Regions from separate parts of the Streptomyces sp. NBC_00234 genome, predicted to be linked through region 2. Evidence: riboswitches for the same ligand, from Rfam matches in the RefSeq annotation. Region 2 holds a riboswitch; the other holds the start of a gene.

Region 1 (7,087 bases), 4.5 Mb from region 2:
AGAACCCGATGACCAGGATCATCACCATGAGCCGGACTCCGGTACCGGTCAGACCCAGCATCTCGTTCGGCATGACCGAGACCAGCGCGATGATGAAGAGGAGCTGCGGGAAGGCCAGCAGCATGTCCATCACGCGGCTGATGATCGTGTCCAGCCAGCCGCCGAAGAAGCCCGCGAGTACGCCGAGAACCGTGCCGAGCACGATGGCGACCACGGCGGAGGCGAAGCCGACGAGCAGGGAGACCTGGGCGCCGTAGACGATGCGGGCGAAGATGTCCCGGCCGCTGACCGGCTCGACGCCGAGCAGGTGCTCCGAGCTCATCCCGCCGAACGACCCGATGGGCGTGGAGAAGAGAGGATCGATCAGTTCCTCGTGACGCTCGTACGGCGACTGCCCGACCAGACTCGTGATCAGCGGCGCCAGTACGGCGACGAGGACGAGCACCAGCACCACGACGCCCCCGCCGAGGGCCAGCTTGTCCCGCTTCAGACGCTCCCAGGCGATGCGGCCCAGCGAGCGGCCCTGCACCGCCTTCTCCGGGACGCCGGCCTCGAATCCCGCCGTCGGGGCCGCTTCCGTTGTCGGCTCGTGAAGTGGTGCCGTCATCGTGCCAGGGACCCCTCTCAACCGGCGGTGGCCGGTACGCACTTGCCGCTGTGGCGGCGTGATCAGTCCGTTTGTGTTCAGGGACGGAACATCCCTTGTTGCGGGAGTCTTCATCGGGGCCGCGACAGGTTGCCAGACTTGGCGGTGAATGGATGCCTAACCGTGATGCATCAGGGCTGATCCGTTATCCGGACGCGTGTGAACGCCCCCCGGACGCAGGGAGGTTGACGCGGAATAGGGCACGCAGTACCGCCAAGGCCGCTTTGGGTGGCAGCACCCTACAGAGCGGGTGAAATGAAGCTCGCCCGCAGATTGGGGGGCGAAACGGTCGTACGGACCGGGAGACCCGGTCCGTACCACTCGCTAGAAGGCACGCGGGGCCGGACCGGTGGCCGGGGGGTAGCCGTAACCGGGCGTGCCGGGCGGCGGACCGGCCGGGGCGTGGGCCTCGCGGTCGTAGAACGGCCTGGAGTTGGCACGCAGCCACATGGCGACGGGGTCGTACTCGTCGGACATCGAGACGGTGGAGACGGGCAGACCGTCGGGGATCGCGCCGACCGACTGCTGCATCATGGCGCGCACGGCGTCGACGGACGGCCGGCCGGTGTCGTAGAGGTCGAGGCCGATCGCGAGGTACGGGACGCCGAGCGCGGGCTGCACCCAGGCGCGGCGCAGCGAGCGGACGGCCGGGGTGCGGTGGGCGTTCTGCGTGAGCTGGGCGTAGAACTGCGGGATCTCGATCGCGGGCTCGGAGAGCCTCAGCGGTCCGGCCGGCATCCGGTCGAGGCCGGTCGCGATCCGCCGCAGGTCGAGCCACGGGATGCCGACGCCGCCGCCCGGGGCGTGCGGATTGAGCCAGATCCCCCAGCGGTCGGGGAAGAGCGCGCGGGCGATGTCACGTCCGGTGACGAGCTCGTGGGCCCGGTTCCAGCCGCTGGCCGAGAGCTCCTGGGCGGAGGTCACACAGGGGGCGTAGCCCAGCCCGTCGACCTCCATGTTCCCGTACTGGGCATCCGGCGAACCCGCTGTGCCGTGCCAGAGGAGCATCCAGACCGGGCCGTCGGTGAGGGCCTGGAGCAGCGCTTCGTACGCGTCGTAGCGCCCGGGCGTCACCTGGCCCAGCACGTGCTCGATCTGCCCGGCCGCCGCGGTGCCTGACGCGCTCACTCTGGGTCCCGCCCCTCATCGATCCGCTGTGTCGCCTCGCCACTTCCGGGCACACGGGTGCGACCCCGCCATCAAACCAGCTTATGCCTCGCTTTTGACACCGACTTGACGGTGGTCAGTGTCCGTCGCGTCGGTAGAAGGGCCGTACCTTCTCCCGCATCCACTCCCCGACCGGGTCCTGGGCCACGTCGAGCAGGACGAGATTGACCGGCCAGGGCGGCTGGACCCGGCCGAGCGCGCGGCCCAGCGCGTCCATCGGGGCGCTCTGCCCGGCGCCGTCCCAGGTGGCGAACTCGACACCGACGAAGAGGACGGGATCGCCGCCCTCGATGGTGGCCAGCGCCCGGCGGGCGGTGCTCACGACACCGCTCCGCTCGAACTCGCCGGACACCTCGGCGAGGAAGTCGACGGGGTCCACCTGCCAGTCCGGCTCGTACAGCGTGACCCGGCCACCGCTGGCGGGGCCGTCCAGGGGCGTACGGCCGGCCCGGCACAGTTCGGCCACGGCCGGAGGCGGCAGCGGGAGACCGACGGCTCCGCCGGGATTCACCGCGATGCCGACCTGCGGGGGCAGCCCGCGGGCGAACTCGCGCGCGGGCGCGACGGCGAAGGAGAGGTGGGTGCCGACGCACAGCAGGAACTGGGCCTCGGAGCTGTACACGGGGACGTACGCGGCGCCGCCGATGTCCATCATCGGCAGATCGAGGTCCGCGCTGGCGGTGCTGCCGCCGTTGGGCAGCGGCACCCAGACCTGACTGCGGCCGAGAACCTCGATCAGCCGGCCGCCCGCATCCGGCACGTCGAGGGAGGCCACCAGTACTTCTTCGAGCTCGTTGGCCGGCCAGCCGTGGTGCGGCTGCGTCTCGAAAGGCGCCGGATTGTCCACTGGTCCCCTGTTCCCTTCTCGTCATGCACTGCGGCAGCGATGGTAGACGAGCCGAGGGGCTCCGGGCCGGGGCCCTACGGGCGCGCGAAGGAGATCCGGTCGAGCGCGTCGACCGCCTCACGGTCCAGCAGGACGGCCGAGGCGCATCCCACGGGCAGCAGGCCGGTCTCCGTGTCGCGCATCAGCCGGCCGACGGAGCGCCGGTGGCGGGCGAAGGCGTACCCGGAGACTCCGCGTCCGCGCTCGAGCTGGCCCTCCCTGGCCACCTCGGGGGTGACGTCGAGCAGGACGAGGTGCAGGATGCGGCCCCGCCGTCTGGCGTGCCGGGCCAGCCAGCGCCGCACCCAGGTCTGCGTACCGCAGTCGTGGACCACGACGGACTCGCCGGAGCGCAGGGTCTGCCAGAGCCCGGTGTAGTGCGCGAGCCGGACGAGGGGCCGGTAGAGGGCGTACGGCAGTAAACCGGGCAGGGCGCGGGCCCAGCGGTCCCTGGTGTCCTGGGAGTCGATGGCCCGGTCCGACACCGCGCGGCGGATCAGCGTCGACTTGCCGCTGCCGGGCAGCCCGGAGACGACCACCACATCACCCGCGGCGAAGTCCAGGCTGCGCGGGCTGCGCCCGTCCCGGCTGCGCAGATCGCGCACGACGGGTGCGTGCGTGCCCAGCGTCTCGCGGACGGGCACCGCCTGCTGCGGCGGCACCGCGCCGTGCGCGACCCCTGCGGTCGTCGCGTAACGCTGCAACGTCATCGCCTCCCCCTGTCCGGTGACCCACATCTGCCCAAGAAGTGTAAAGAAAAGGTAATGCGGCACAAGCGGCTCACCGGCCCGTATCCGTAGGGACCGGACGCCCCACTCTCCCGCATGCCGTGCGATGATGACCCCGCCAACTGCATACCGGCCGTTTGAATCCGCGCGGGAGAGTTCCGGACACTGTGTGTGCCGGGCGCCGAAGGAGCAAGTTCCTCCCTTGAATCTCTCAGGCCCCGTACCGCGTGGATGAGGCAGATCTGAAAAGCGAGCCGTTCCGCGGCTCCACCCAAGGTGCAAGCCGACCTCTGTGGGGACTGACCCCCTTCAGGGCCTCTCGGCGAACCTCTCAGGTTCCGATGACAGATGGGGAGGGATCGTCCTCTGTCGTCATGCCCTGGAGCCATATCCATGAGCACTGCCCCGAGCAATGCCCCCCGCCATACCGCGCTGGACGCCCTGCACCGTTCGCTGGGCGCGACCATGACCGACTTCGCGGGCTGGGACATGCCGCTGCGCTACGCCAGTGAGCGCGACGAGCACAACGCCGTACGTACGAAGGCCGGTCTCTTCGACCTGTCGCACATGGGCGAGATCACGGTCACGGGCCCGCAGGCCGTCGACCTCCTGAACCACGCGCTCGTCGGCAACATCGGCACGGTCGGCCTCGGCCGCGCCCGCTACACCATGATCTGCCGCGAGGACGGCGGCATCCTGGACGACCTGATCGTCTACCGCCTGGGCGAGACCGAGTACATGGTCGTCGCGAACGCGGGCAACGCGCAGATCGTCCTCGACGCGATCACCGAGCGCGCCGCCGGCTTCGACGCCGTCGTGCGGGACGACCGCGACGCGTACGCGCTGATCGCCGTCCAGGGCCCGGAGTCCCCCGGCATCCTCAAGTCCGTCACGGACGCCGACCTCGACGGACTCAAGTACTACGCCGGCCTGCCCGGCACCGTCGCCGGCGTCCCCGCGCTGATCGCCCGTACCGGCTATACCGGCGAGGACGGCTTCGAGCTCTTCGTCGCCCCCGAGCACGCCGAGCAGCTGTGGAAGGCCCTCACCGAGGCCGGCGCCCCCGTCGGCCTGATCCCGTGCGGGCTCTCCTGCCGCGACACGCTGCGCCTGGAGGCGGGCATGCCGCTGTACGGGCACGAGCTGACCACCGCGCTGACCCCGTTCGACGCCGGTCTCGGCCGGGTGGTGAAGTTCGAGAAGGAGGGCGACTTCGTCGGGCGCGAGGCGCTGCAGGCCGCCGCCGAGCGCGCCGAGATCGCTCCGCCGCGCAAGCTCGTCGGCCTGGTCGCCGAGGGCCGCCGGGTCCCCCGCGCCGGCTTCGAGGTCGTCGCCGACGGCAAGGTCGTCGGCGAGGTCACCTCCGGTGCCCCGTCGCCCACGCTGGGCAAGCCGATCGCGATGGCGTACGTGGACGCGGCGCACGCCGCGCCCGGCACGACGGGCGTCGGTGTCGACATCCGCGGCACCCACGAGCCGTACGAGGTCGTGGCCCTGCCGTTCTACAAGCGCCAGAAGTGACATCCGGGACATCCCGGCGTCCCCGACGTGACGCAGTCGCGTCTCACACCGTAAGACCACCGTTCATCAGCACTCCCCCGCGTACAGGAGAATTCAGGTCATGAGCAACCCCCAGCAGCTGCGGTACAGCAAGGAGCACGAGTGGCTGTCGGCCGTCGAGGACGGTGTGGCCACGATCGGTATCACCGAGTTCGCCGCCAACGCGCTCGGCGATGTCGTCTACGCCCAGCTCCCCGAGGTCGGTGACACGGTGACCGCGGGCGAGACCTGCGGCGAGCTGGAGTCGACCAAGTCCGTCAGCGACCTGTACTCGCCGGTCACCGGTGAGGTCACCGCGGCGAACCAGGACGTCGTGGACGACCCGTCGCTGGTGAACTCCGCTCCCTTCGAGGGCGGCTGGCTGTTCAAGGTACGCGTCGCGGACGAGCCGGAGGACCTGCTCTCCGCCGCCGAGTACACCGAGTTCTCCGGCAACTGAGACCCAAGGGATCCCCTGATGTCGCTTCTCAACTCCTCCCTCCACGAGCTGGACCCGGACGTCGCCGCCGCCGTCGACGCCGAGCTCCACCGTCAGCAGTCCACCCTCGAAATGATCGCCTCGGAGAACTTCGCTCCGGTCGCGGTCATGGAGGCGCAGGGCTCCGTCCTCACCAACAAGTACGCCGAGGGCTACCCGGGCCGCCGTTACTACGGTGGCTGCGAGCACGTCGACGTCGTCGAGCAGATCGCGATCGACCGCATCAAGGCGCTCTTCGGCGCCGAGGCCGCGAACGTCCAGCCGCACTCGGGTGCACAGGCCAACGCCGCCGCGATGTTCGCGCTGCTGAAGCCGGGCGACACGATCATGGGCCTGAGCCTGGCCCACGGCGGTCACCTGACCCACGGCATGAAGATCAACTTCTCCGGCAAGCTCTACAACGTGGTCCCGTACCACGTCGACGAGACCGGCATCGTGGACATGGCCGAGGTCGAGCGCCTGGCCAAGGAGACGAAGCCGAAGCTGATCGTCGCGGGCTGGTCCGCCTACCCGCGTCAGCTCGACTTCGCCGCCTTCCGCCGCATCGCGGACGAGGTCGGCGCGTACCTGATGGTCGACATGGCGCACTTCGCCGGTCTCGTGGCCGCGGGTCTGCACCCCAACCCGGTGCCGCACGCCCACGTCGTCACGACCACCACGCACAAGACCCTCGGTGGTCCGCGCGGTGGCGTGATCCTGTCGACGCAGGAGCTCGCCAAGAAGATCAACTCGGCGGTCTTCCCCGGTCAGCAGGGTGGCCCGCTGGAGCACGTGATCGCGGCCAAGGCGGTCTCGTTCAAGGTCGCGGCGGGCGAGGAGTTCAAGGAGCGCCAGCAGCGCACCCTGGACGGCGCGCGCATCCTGGCCGAGCGCCTGGTGCAGCCGGACGTCACCGAGGTCGGTGTCTCCGTCCTCTCCGGCGGTACGGACGTGCACCTGGTCCTCGTGGACCTGCGCAACTCCGAGCTGGACGGCCAGCAGGCCGAGGACCGGCTCCACGAGCTGGGCATCACGGTCAACCGGAACGCCATCCCGAACGACCCGCGTCCGCCGATGGTCACCTCGGGTCTGCGGATCGGTACGCCGGCCCTGGCCACGCGCGGTTTCCAGACCGAGGACTTCACCGAGGTCGCGGAGATCATCGCGTCGGCCCTCAAGCCGTCCTACGACGCCGACGACCTCAAGGCCCGCGTCAGCGCGCTGGCCGAGAAGTTCCCGCTGTACCCCGGCCTCAAGTAGGTCATCCGCAGTTTGCACAACCGGTGGGGGCACCGCGCACACTGAACAGTGAGCGGGGTGCCCCCTCCGCTGCCCCGCGCTCTGCGGGCCCGCCGGCCCGTCCCGCACCACCCGGCAGACAACGGCGTCTACCAACCCCTTTAGGAGTTCTCCCGTGGCCATCTCGGTCTTCGACCTCTTCTCGGTCGGCATCGGCCCGTCCAGCTCCCACACCGTCGGCCCGATGCGTGCGGCCCGTATGTTCGCCCGCCGCCTGAAGAACGAGGGCCTGCTGGCCCACACCGCTTCGATACGGGCCGAGCTGTACGGTTCGCTGGGCGCCACCGGCCACGGCCACGGCACCCCCAAGGCCGTCCTGCTCGGTCTGGAGGGCGAGTCGCCCC
Region 2 (7,087 bases):
CCGCCTTGCGGACAATATGGAAATCGGCTAGCGGAAACATTGTGTGAACACGCGTCGTATAAACTCCGCGAACGAGGCAGAGAGTTGACGCACAGGCCCCGATACCGGCCGTCCTCTGGCCCCGGCACGCCGACAGCGCCGTCTGCACCCGCCCACGCATCACCGTGTCTCCCAAGTGAGAGGCGACTCACCATGCCGCTGCATGTACCTCAGGCTCCCGCGCCCGCATTGCGCAGCGTTCTCGCGGCACTCGGTTCTCCCACCGCAGTCCGCGAGGCCCGCACACCCGCTCTCCGGTCCGTCCAGGGACCGCTGAGCCCCGAACTCCCGCTCCCCGTCCACGTACTGGACCGGATCGGTCCGAACGAGGCAGCTCCCACCACCCGCCTCGCCGGCTGGCGCTTCCTGATCCGTAGCGGGGACCGCGCGATCGCCGCCGCGGACACCATGCTGACCCCGGACGGCTGGGCCTTCTCGCACTTCTTCGAGGGTCCGTACATCACCTCGACGGAGCTGGCCGTACGACAGGCCGAAGCGGCGACGACCGCGTGCCAGCCGCGCCTGTTGTCCATCCCGGGGCTCTACATGCTCACGCTGTGGCTGCACGGTGACATCACAGCCGACCCCTCCGGCGGCACGCTCGCGCCCACCGACGTTCTCGTACCGCTCGCACCCGCACCGCCGGGCATCGCCGCCCACCGTCCGCACGCGGTCGCCGATCTGCTGCCCGTGATGACCTTGCGCATTCCCCCCGGCCCGCTGCTCGGCTCGCCGGCCTGACCACGTCCGCCGCCCCCGCCACGCCGCCCCCACCACCGGGGCTCCCTGGCGGGGGCGCACTGCTGCCCGTCCGGGCTAGTCCGTACGGGCCACCCCGAACCACCCGAAAAGACAGTGGAGTTGCCCTGAACCGCCCGGCCGGGTGATGCGTCCTGAGAGGAGGACGAGAGCTGCCGCGAAATCCCTGCGGAATGACGCCCGTGGGGCAACACTGGGACCGGACCGACTGATACGGGGGCGGCCATGAACACACCGTCAAGCCGCAGGACAATCAACTCAACGCAGCGAAAGAACCCATCCATGTGCCAGCACCAGCCACCCTGCCCGTCCGCCGACTCCGCCGACCGGGAAGCCGCGCGCCTCACGGCACACCACCCGGAGCAGGGCTGGAGCCTGCTGTGCAACGGCGTCCTGCTCTTCGAGGACACCGGCGAGCTGCTCCCGGACGGGCAGATCATCGCACCGCACCGGCCGCTGGAAACGGGCCGGGTCATGAAAGCCGCCTGACAGCGGCCGTACGAACTGGGGCCGGCCGGAGAAGTCTCCGCACCGGCCCCGACGCATGTCCGCGTCACGCTCTACTTCAGGTGCCTCAGTGGTCGTACTCGTCCAGCGGCGGGCAGGAGCAGACCAGGTTGCGGTCGCCGAAGGCACCGTCGATCCGGCGCACCGGCGGCCAGTACTTGTCCGCGGGCGACACACCGGCGGGGAAGACCGCCGTCTCACGGCTGTAGCCGTGCGCCCACTCGCCACCGAGCGCCGCCGCCGTGTGCGGCGCGTTGCCCAGCGGGTTGTCGTCCGCGCTCCACTCACCGGAGGCGACCTTCTCGATCTCGCCGCGAATGGCGATCATCGTGTCGCAGAAGCGGTCGAGCTCGGCGAGGTTCTCGCTCTCGGTCGGCTCGATCATCAGCGTCCCGGCCACCGGGAACGACATGGTCGGCGAGTGGAAGCCGTAGTCGATCAGGCGCTTGGCCACGTCGTCGATGCTGACGCCGGTCGCCTTGGAGATCGGACGCAGGTCGACGATGCACTCGTGCGCGACCAGACCGGCCGGGCCGTTGTACAGGATCGGGTAGTGGGGTTCGAGCCGCTTGGCGATGTAGTTCGCGGCGAGCACGGCCACCTGCGTGGCCCGCTTGAGGCCCTCTCCGCCCATCAGGCGCACGTACGCCCAGGAGATGGGCAGAATGCCCGCCGAGCCCCACGGGGCGGCCGAGATCGGCCCCACGCCGGTCTCCGGGCCCGCGGCGGGCTGGAGCGGGTGGTTCGGGAGGTAGGGCGCGAGGTGGGCGCGCACGCCGACCGGGCCGACGCCCGGACCGCCGCCGCCGTGCGGGATGCAGAAGGTCTTGTGCAGGTTCAGGTGCGAGACGTCGCCACCGAACTTGCCCGGCTTCGCGAGACCGACCAGCGCGTTGAGGTTGGCGCCGTCGACGTACACCTGGCCGCCCGCGTCGTGCACCTCGCCGCAGATGTCCGCGACGTGCTCCTCGAAGACACCGTGCGTCGAGGGGTACGTGATCATGAGCACGGCGAGCTCGTCGCGGTGCTTCTCGATCTTCGCGCGCAGGTCCGCGATGTCGACCTCGCCGTCGTCGGCGGTCTTCACCACGACGACCTTCATACCCGCCATCACGGCGCTCGCGGCATTGGTGCCGTGCGCCGAGGAGGGGATCAGGCAGACCGTGCGCCCCTCGTCGCCGTTGGCGCGGTGGTACGCGCGGACGGCCAGCAGGCCGGCGAACTCACCCTGCGAGCCGGCGTTCGGCTGGATGGAGACGGCGTCGTAGCCCGTGACCTCGGCCAGGCGCTCCTCCAGCTCGCGGATCAGGGTCAGGAAGCCCTGGGCCTGCTCGGCCGGCGCGAAGGGGTGCAGCGCGCCGAACTCGGGCCAGGTGATCGACTCCATCTCCGTGGTCGCGTTCAGCTTCATCGTGCAGGAGCCGAGCGGGATCATGCCGCGGTCCAGCGCGTAGTCGCGGTCGGCCAGCTTGCGCAGGTAGCGCAGCATCGCCGTCTCGGAACGGTGCTGGTGGAACACGGGGTGGGAAAGGATCGAGTCGGTGCGCAGCAGCCCCTCGGGCAGCGTGTCGGCGGCGACCTCGTCCAGCGCCTCGACGTCGCCGTCGGTGCCGAAGGCGGCCCAGACAGCGGCGACCTGCGTACGGGTCGTGGTCTCGTCGCAGGCGAGGGAGACCAGGTCGCCGTCGACGAGCCGCAGGTTCACACCGCGCTCACGGGCCTCCGAGACGATCTCCGCGGCCTTGCCGGGAACCCGCACGGTGATCGTGTCGAAGTAGGAACCGTGCACCACGTCGACACCGGCGGACCGCAGGCCCTCGGCGAGGATCGTGGCGTAGCGGTGCGTGCGCCGGGCGATCGTCCGCAGCCCGTCGGGGCCGTGGTAGACGGCGTACATGCCGGCCATCACGGCGAGCAGCACCTGAGCGGTACAGATGTTGCTGGTGGCCTTCTCCCGGCGGATGTGCTGCTCGCGGGTCTGGAGGGCCAGGCGGTACGCCTTGTTGCCGTCGGCGTCCACGGAGACACCGACCAGACGGCCGGGCAGGGAGCGGGCGAACTTCTCGCGTACGGCCATGAAGCCGGCGTGCGGTCCGCCGAAGCCCATCGGCACGCCGAAGCGCTGCGTGGTGCCGACCGCGATGTCCGCGCCCAGCTCGCCGGGCGAGGTGAGCAGGGTCAGGGCCAGCAGGTCGGCGGCGACGGTCACGATCGCGCCGAGCTCGTGGGCCTGCTCGATGACGGGCTTGATGTCCCGGACGGCTCCGGAGGCACCCGGGTACTGGAGCAGCACACCGAAGACACCGCGCTCGGCGGCTTCCGCGGGAATGCCCTCGGAGAGGTCGGCCACGAGGACCTCGACTCCGGTCGGCTCCGCACGGGTCTCTATCACCGCGATCGTCTGCGGCAGGGTGTCCGCGTCGACCAGGAAGACGCCGTTCTTCACCTTGCCGACGCGCCGCGCCAGCGCCATGGCCTCGGCGGCGGCGGTGCCCTCGTCGAGCAGGGAGGCGCCCGAGGTCGGCAGCCCGGTCAGCTCGGCGACCATGGTCTGGAAGTTGAGGAGCGCCTCGAGGCGGCCCTGGGAGATCTCCGGCTGGTACGGGGTGTACGCCGTGTACCAGGCCGGGTTCTCCATGACGTTGCGGAGGATCACCGGCGGGGTGAAGGTGCCGTAGTAGCCGAGCCCGATCATCGGGGCCAGCACCTGGTTGCGGTCGGCGAGGGAGCGCAGCTCGGCCAGCACCTCGGCCTCGGTGCGGGCGGCGGGGAGGTTCAGCGCCTCCGCACTCCTGATCACGTCGGGCACCGCGGCGGCGGTGAGCTCGTCGAGGGAGCCGTAGCCGACCTGGGCGAGCATCTTCGCCTGGGCCTCGCCATCGGGCCCGATGTGGCGCTGCTCGAAGGGAATGCCCTGCTCCAGCTGGGAGAGCGGAGTGCGACGGGGGGTCATGATGGAGGCCTCCTGGTCTGTCACGACCTGCGAGGGGCACCACGGCGTGGGTGCCCGAACGGCCTCCCCCTCTGTCATCTCAACCTGAGAGCTTCACCGGTATCCCAGGGGTACCGGCTTTCACCGTCGGTGAGGAAGGGTCCCGCGCCGGCATGTGCCCGTGCGAGTCCCGTCCTGCTTTCCAGAGTGACCTCAACCGTGCGGTACGGGGGCCTGAGAGATTCCGGGGAGGATTTGCTCCTTCGGCGCCTCCGGGTTCTCACCGGAGGACTCTCCCGCACGGGGTCAGCAGCCACTGCCAGCGTACCAGCGGGCACACCCCGGCCGTCTCGAGTGGCCGCCGCCCCCGATCTGCACTTTCGTAGTGCTTGTGGAGTAATAGGGGAACCACCCTCAGTTGTTGCGACCAGTGGGAGGCACCGTGCAGACCGATATCGATCCGCGCAGCCTGATCGGCCGCAAGGCATTCGACCGCAAGGGCGCCAAGATCGGAACGGTGGATGAGGTCTATCTCGACGACGCGACCGGGGTTCCCGAGTGGGCGGCCGTTCGTACCGGGCTGTTCAGCAGGGACGCCTTCGTCCCGCTGGAACCGAGCGAGTTCGTCGACGACGCGCTGCGCATCCCCTTCGACCGCGCGTTGATCAAGGACGCGCCGGACTTCGGCGTCGGCAGGCATCTCTCACCGGAACAGGAGCTCCAGCTCTACCGCCACTACGGCCTGGACTCGCCGCCGCCCGAGGAAACCGGCCCGGACCGGGACTTCGGCAGGCTGGCCGGCCAGGAGGAGTAGTCCACCGGGTCCCTCACCAGCGGCAGCGGCTCGGCCGGCTGCAGCTCCGGGTCGTCGATCCGGAACGTGCGCACCCGGCCCGGGGCGTCGCCCGGCTCCTCGAACCGCACGGTAACCCGGCCCACGCCGCTCCCCTGGACCCACCCGTGGCCGTACGTCCCGTGCTGCACGTCGTGTCCCGCCGGCCAGCGCCGCGCGGCGAGCTGCTCGGGGGTCTCCTCGGCGACATCGCCGGGATCCTCCGCCGGTTCCTCGTCGGCTCCGGTCCCGGTCGCCGCCTCGGACCCCGAGGCGGCGCTGAGCACGTCCGCGGCCTGCGCGAACAGATCCTCCTGGGTGAAGTCCGCCAGCCCCGTGACGCCCACTCCGAGCAGCCGTACGCCGCCGGTGGTGTCGACGGCCTCCAGCAGCCGCGCGGCGGCCTCCCTGACGACCGTGGGGTCATCCGTGGGGCCCCGCAGGGTCTCGGAGCGGGTGAGCGTCGAGAAGTCGTAGCGCCGCACCTTGAGCACGACGGTCCGCCCCGACCGCTCCGCGGCCCTCAGCCGCCGCACACACCGGTCGGCGAGCCGTTCCACCTCGGTCCTGACGCGCACCCGGTCGTGCAGGTCCACATCGAAGGTGTCCTCGACCGACACGGACTTGGCATCGCGCTCCGCCACCACGGGCCGGTCGTCGTACCCGAGCGCCATGAGGTGCAGCGAGGCCCCGTGCGCCTTTCCCAGCAGCCGTACGAGCTCCGCCTCGCCGGCATCGGCCAGGTCGCGGACGGTGGTCATCCCGGCCCGTCGCAGATGGTCTCCGGTGGCCGGCCCGACACCCGGCAGGATGCGCACGGACATGGGTGCGAGCAGCTCCCGTTCGGTACCCGGCTCGATGAGGAACAGGCCGTCCGGCTTGGCCTCCTCCGAGGCGATCTTGGCCAGCATCTTGGACCCGGCCAGACCGACGGAACCGGTGAGGCCGGTGACGGCCCTGATCGCGGTACGCAGCTGCTCGCCGATCTCGCGGGCCGAGGCCGAGTCGTCGGCGACCCCACCGGCCTCCAGGTCGACGAACGCCTCGTCCAGACTGAGCGGCTCCACGAGGGGTGACAGGCGCCCCAGGAGCCCCATCACCTGGTCGCTCACCATTCTGTACAGGGTGAAGCGCGGCACCAGGTAGGCGGCGTTGGGGGCGAGCCTGCGGGCCTGGGCCATCGGCATCGCCGAGTGCACCCCGAAGCGCCGTGCCTCGTACGACGCGGTGGCCACGACCCCGCGTGGCCCGAGACCGCCCACCACCACGGGCTTGCCGCGCAGACTCGGCTTCGCCGCCTGCTCCGCGGAGGCGTAGAAGGCATCCATGTCCAGATGCAGGATGGTGGGCGCGGCTCTCACATCAACCGATGCTGCCCTATGGCACTGACAATCGGCCTGCCCGGCGCCTCCGGAGGCCCGGGCAGTTCGCACCACTCAGCCGGCGCGGTTGCGCCGCCTGGCCAGTTCGTCGGCGGGGTTGTTGCCGATCAGCGTCTCGCCCGTGTCGACGCGCTCGCCGTGCAGTTGGGACAGGGCCACGTCCACGTCCCGCCAGACGACGCCGACGGCGATGCCGAAGACGCCCTGACCCCCCTGCAGCAGCTTCACGACCTCGTCGGGCGAGGAGCACTCGTAGACCGTCGCGCCGTCGCTCATCAGCGTCATGCGTTCGAGGTCCTGGAATCCACGGGCCCTGAGGTGCTGCACCGTGGTGCGGATGTTCTGCAGAGCGACGCCCGTGTCCAGGAATCGCTTCACGATCTTGAGGAGGACCACGTCCCGGAAACTGTAGAGACGCTGGGTCCCCGATCCGTACGCCGGGCGCACACTCGGCTCGACCAGCCCCGTGCGCGCCCAGTAGTCCAGCTGCCGATAGGTGATACCCGCCGCCGCACACGCGGTCGGGCCCCGGTAGCCGATGTCGCTGTCGCCCACCGCCGCCACGCCGTCCGCCGCCACCACCGGCTGAACCGGCTGCCTGATGGTGTGGTCGGCTGCACTGCCCTGCTGCGGATA

What was found. Region 2 has a riboswitch for glycine ahead of gcvP (aminomethyl-transferring glycine dehydrogenase). Riboswitches for the same ligand answer to the same signal wherever they lie in the genome.
Region 1: another riboswitch for glycine. It lies ahead of gcvT (glycine cleavage system aminomethyltransferase GcvT); the one in region 2 lies ahead of gcvP (aminomethyl-transferring glycine dehydrogenase).

What each region holds. Positions count from the first base shown of each region.
Region 1 is NZ_CP108101.1:5,682,513-5,689,599, reverse strand. Features, by position in the region: gene OG230_RS25140 (ABC transporter permease) at 1-607, opposite strand, end outside; gene OG230_RS25135 (enhanced serine sensitivity protein SseB C-terminal domain-containing protein) at 971-1,774, opposite strand; gene OG230_RS25130 (enhanced serine sensitivity protein SseB) at 1,890-2,660, opposite strand; gene OG230_RS25125 (AAA family ATPase) at 2,735-3,409, opposite strand; glycine riboswitch at 3,566-3,663, shown strand; gene gcvT (glycine cleavage system aminomethyltransferase GcvT) at 3,821-4,948, shown strand; gene gcvH (glycine cleavage system protein GcvH) at 5,049-5,426, shown strand; gene glyA (serine hydroxymethyltransferase) at 5,445-6,704, shown strand; gene OG230_RS25105 (L-serine ammonia-lyase) at 6,859-7,087, shown strand, end outside.
Region 2 is NZ_CP108101.1:1,221,930-1,229,016, forward strand. Features, by position in the region: gene OG230_RS05170 (hypothetical protein) at 193-780, shown strand; gene OG230_RS05175 (DUF5999 family protein) at 1,081-1,287, shown strand; gene gcvP (aminomethyl-transferring glycine dehydrogenase) at 1,373-4,258, opposite strand; glycine riboswitch at 4,450-4,546, opposite strand; gene OG230_RS05185 (PRC-barrel domain-containing protein) at 4,680-5,051, shown strand; gene OG230_RS05190 (DNA polymerase IV) at 4,973-6,430, opposite strand; gene OG230_RS05195 (MerR family transcriptional regulator) at 6,506-7,087, opposite strand, start outside.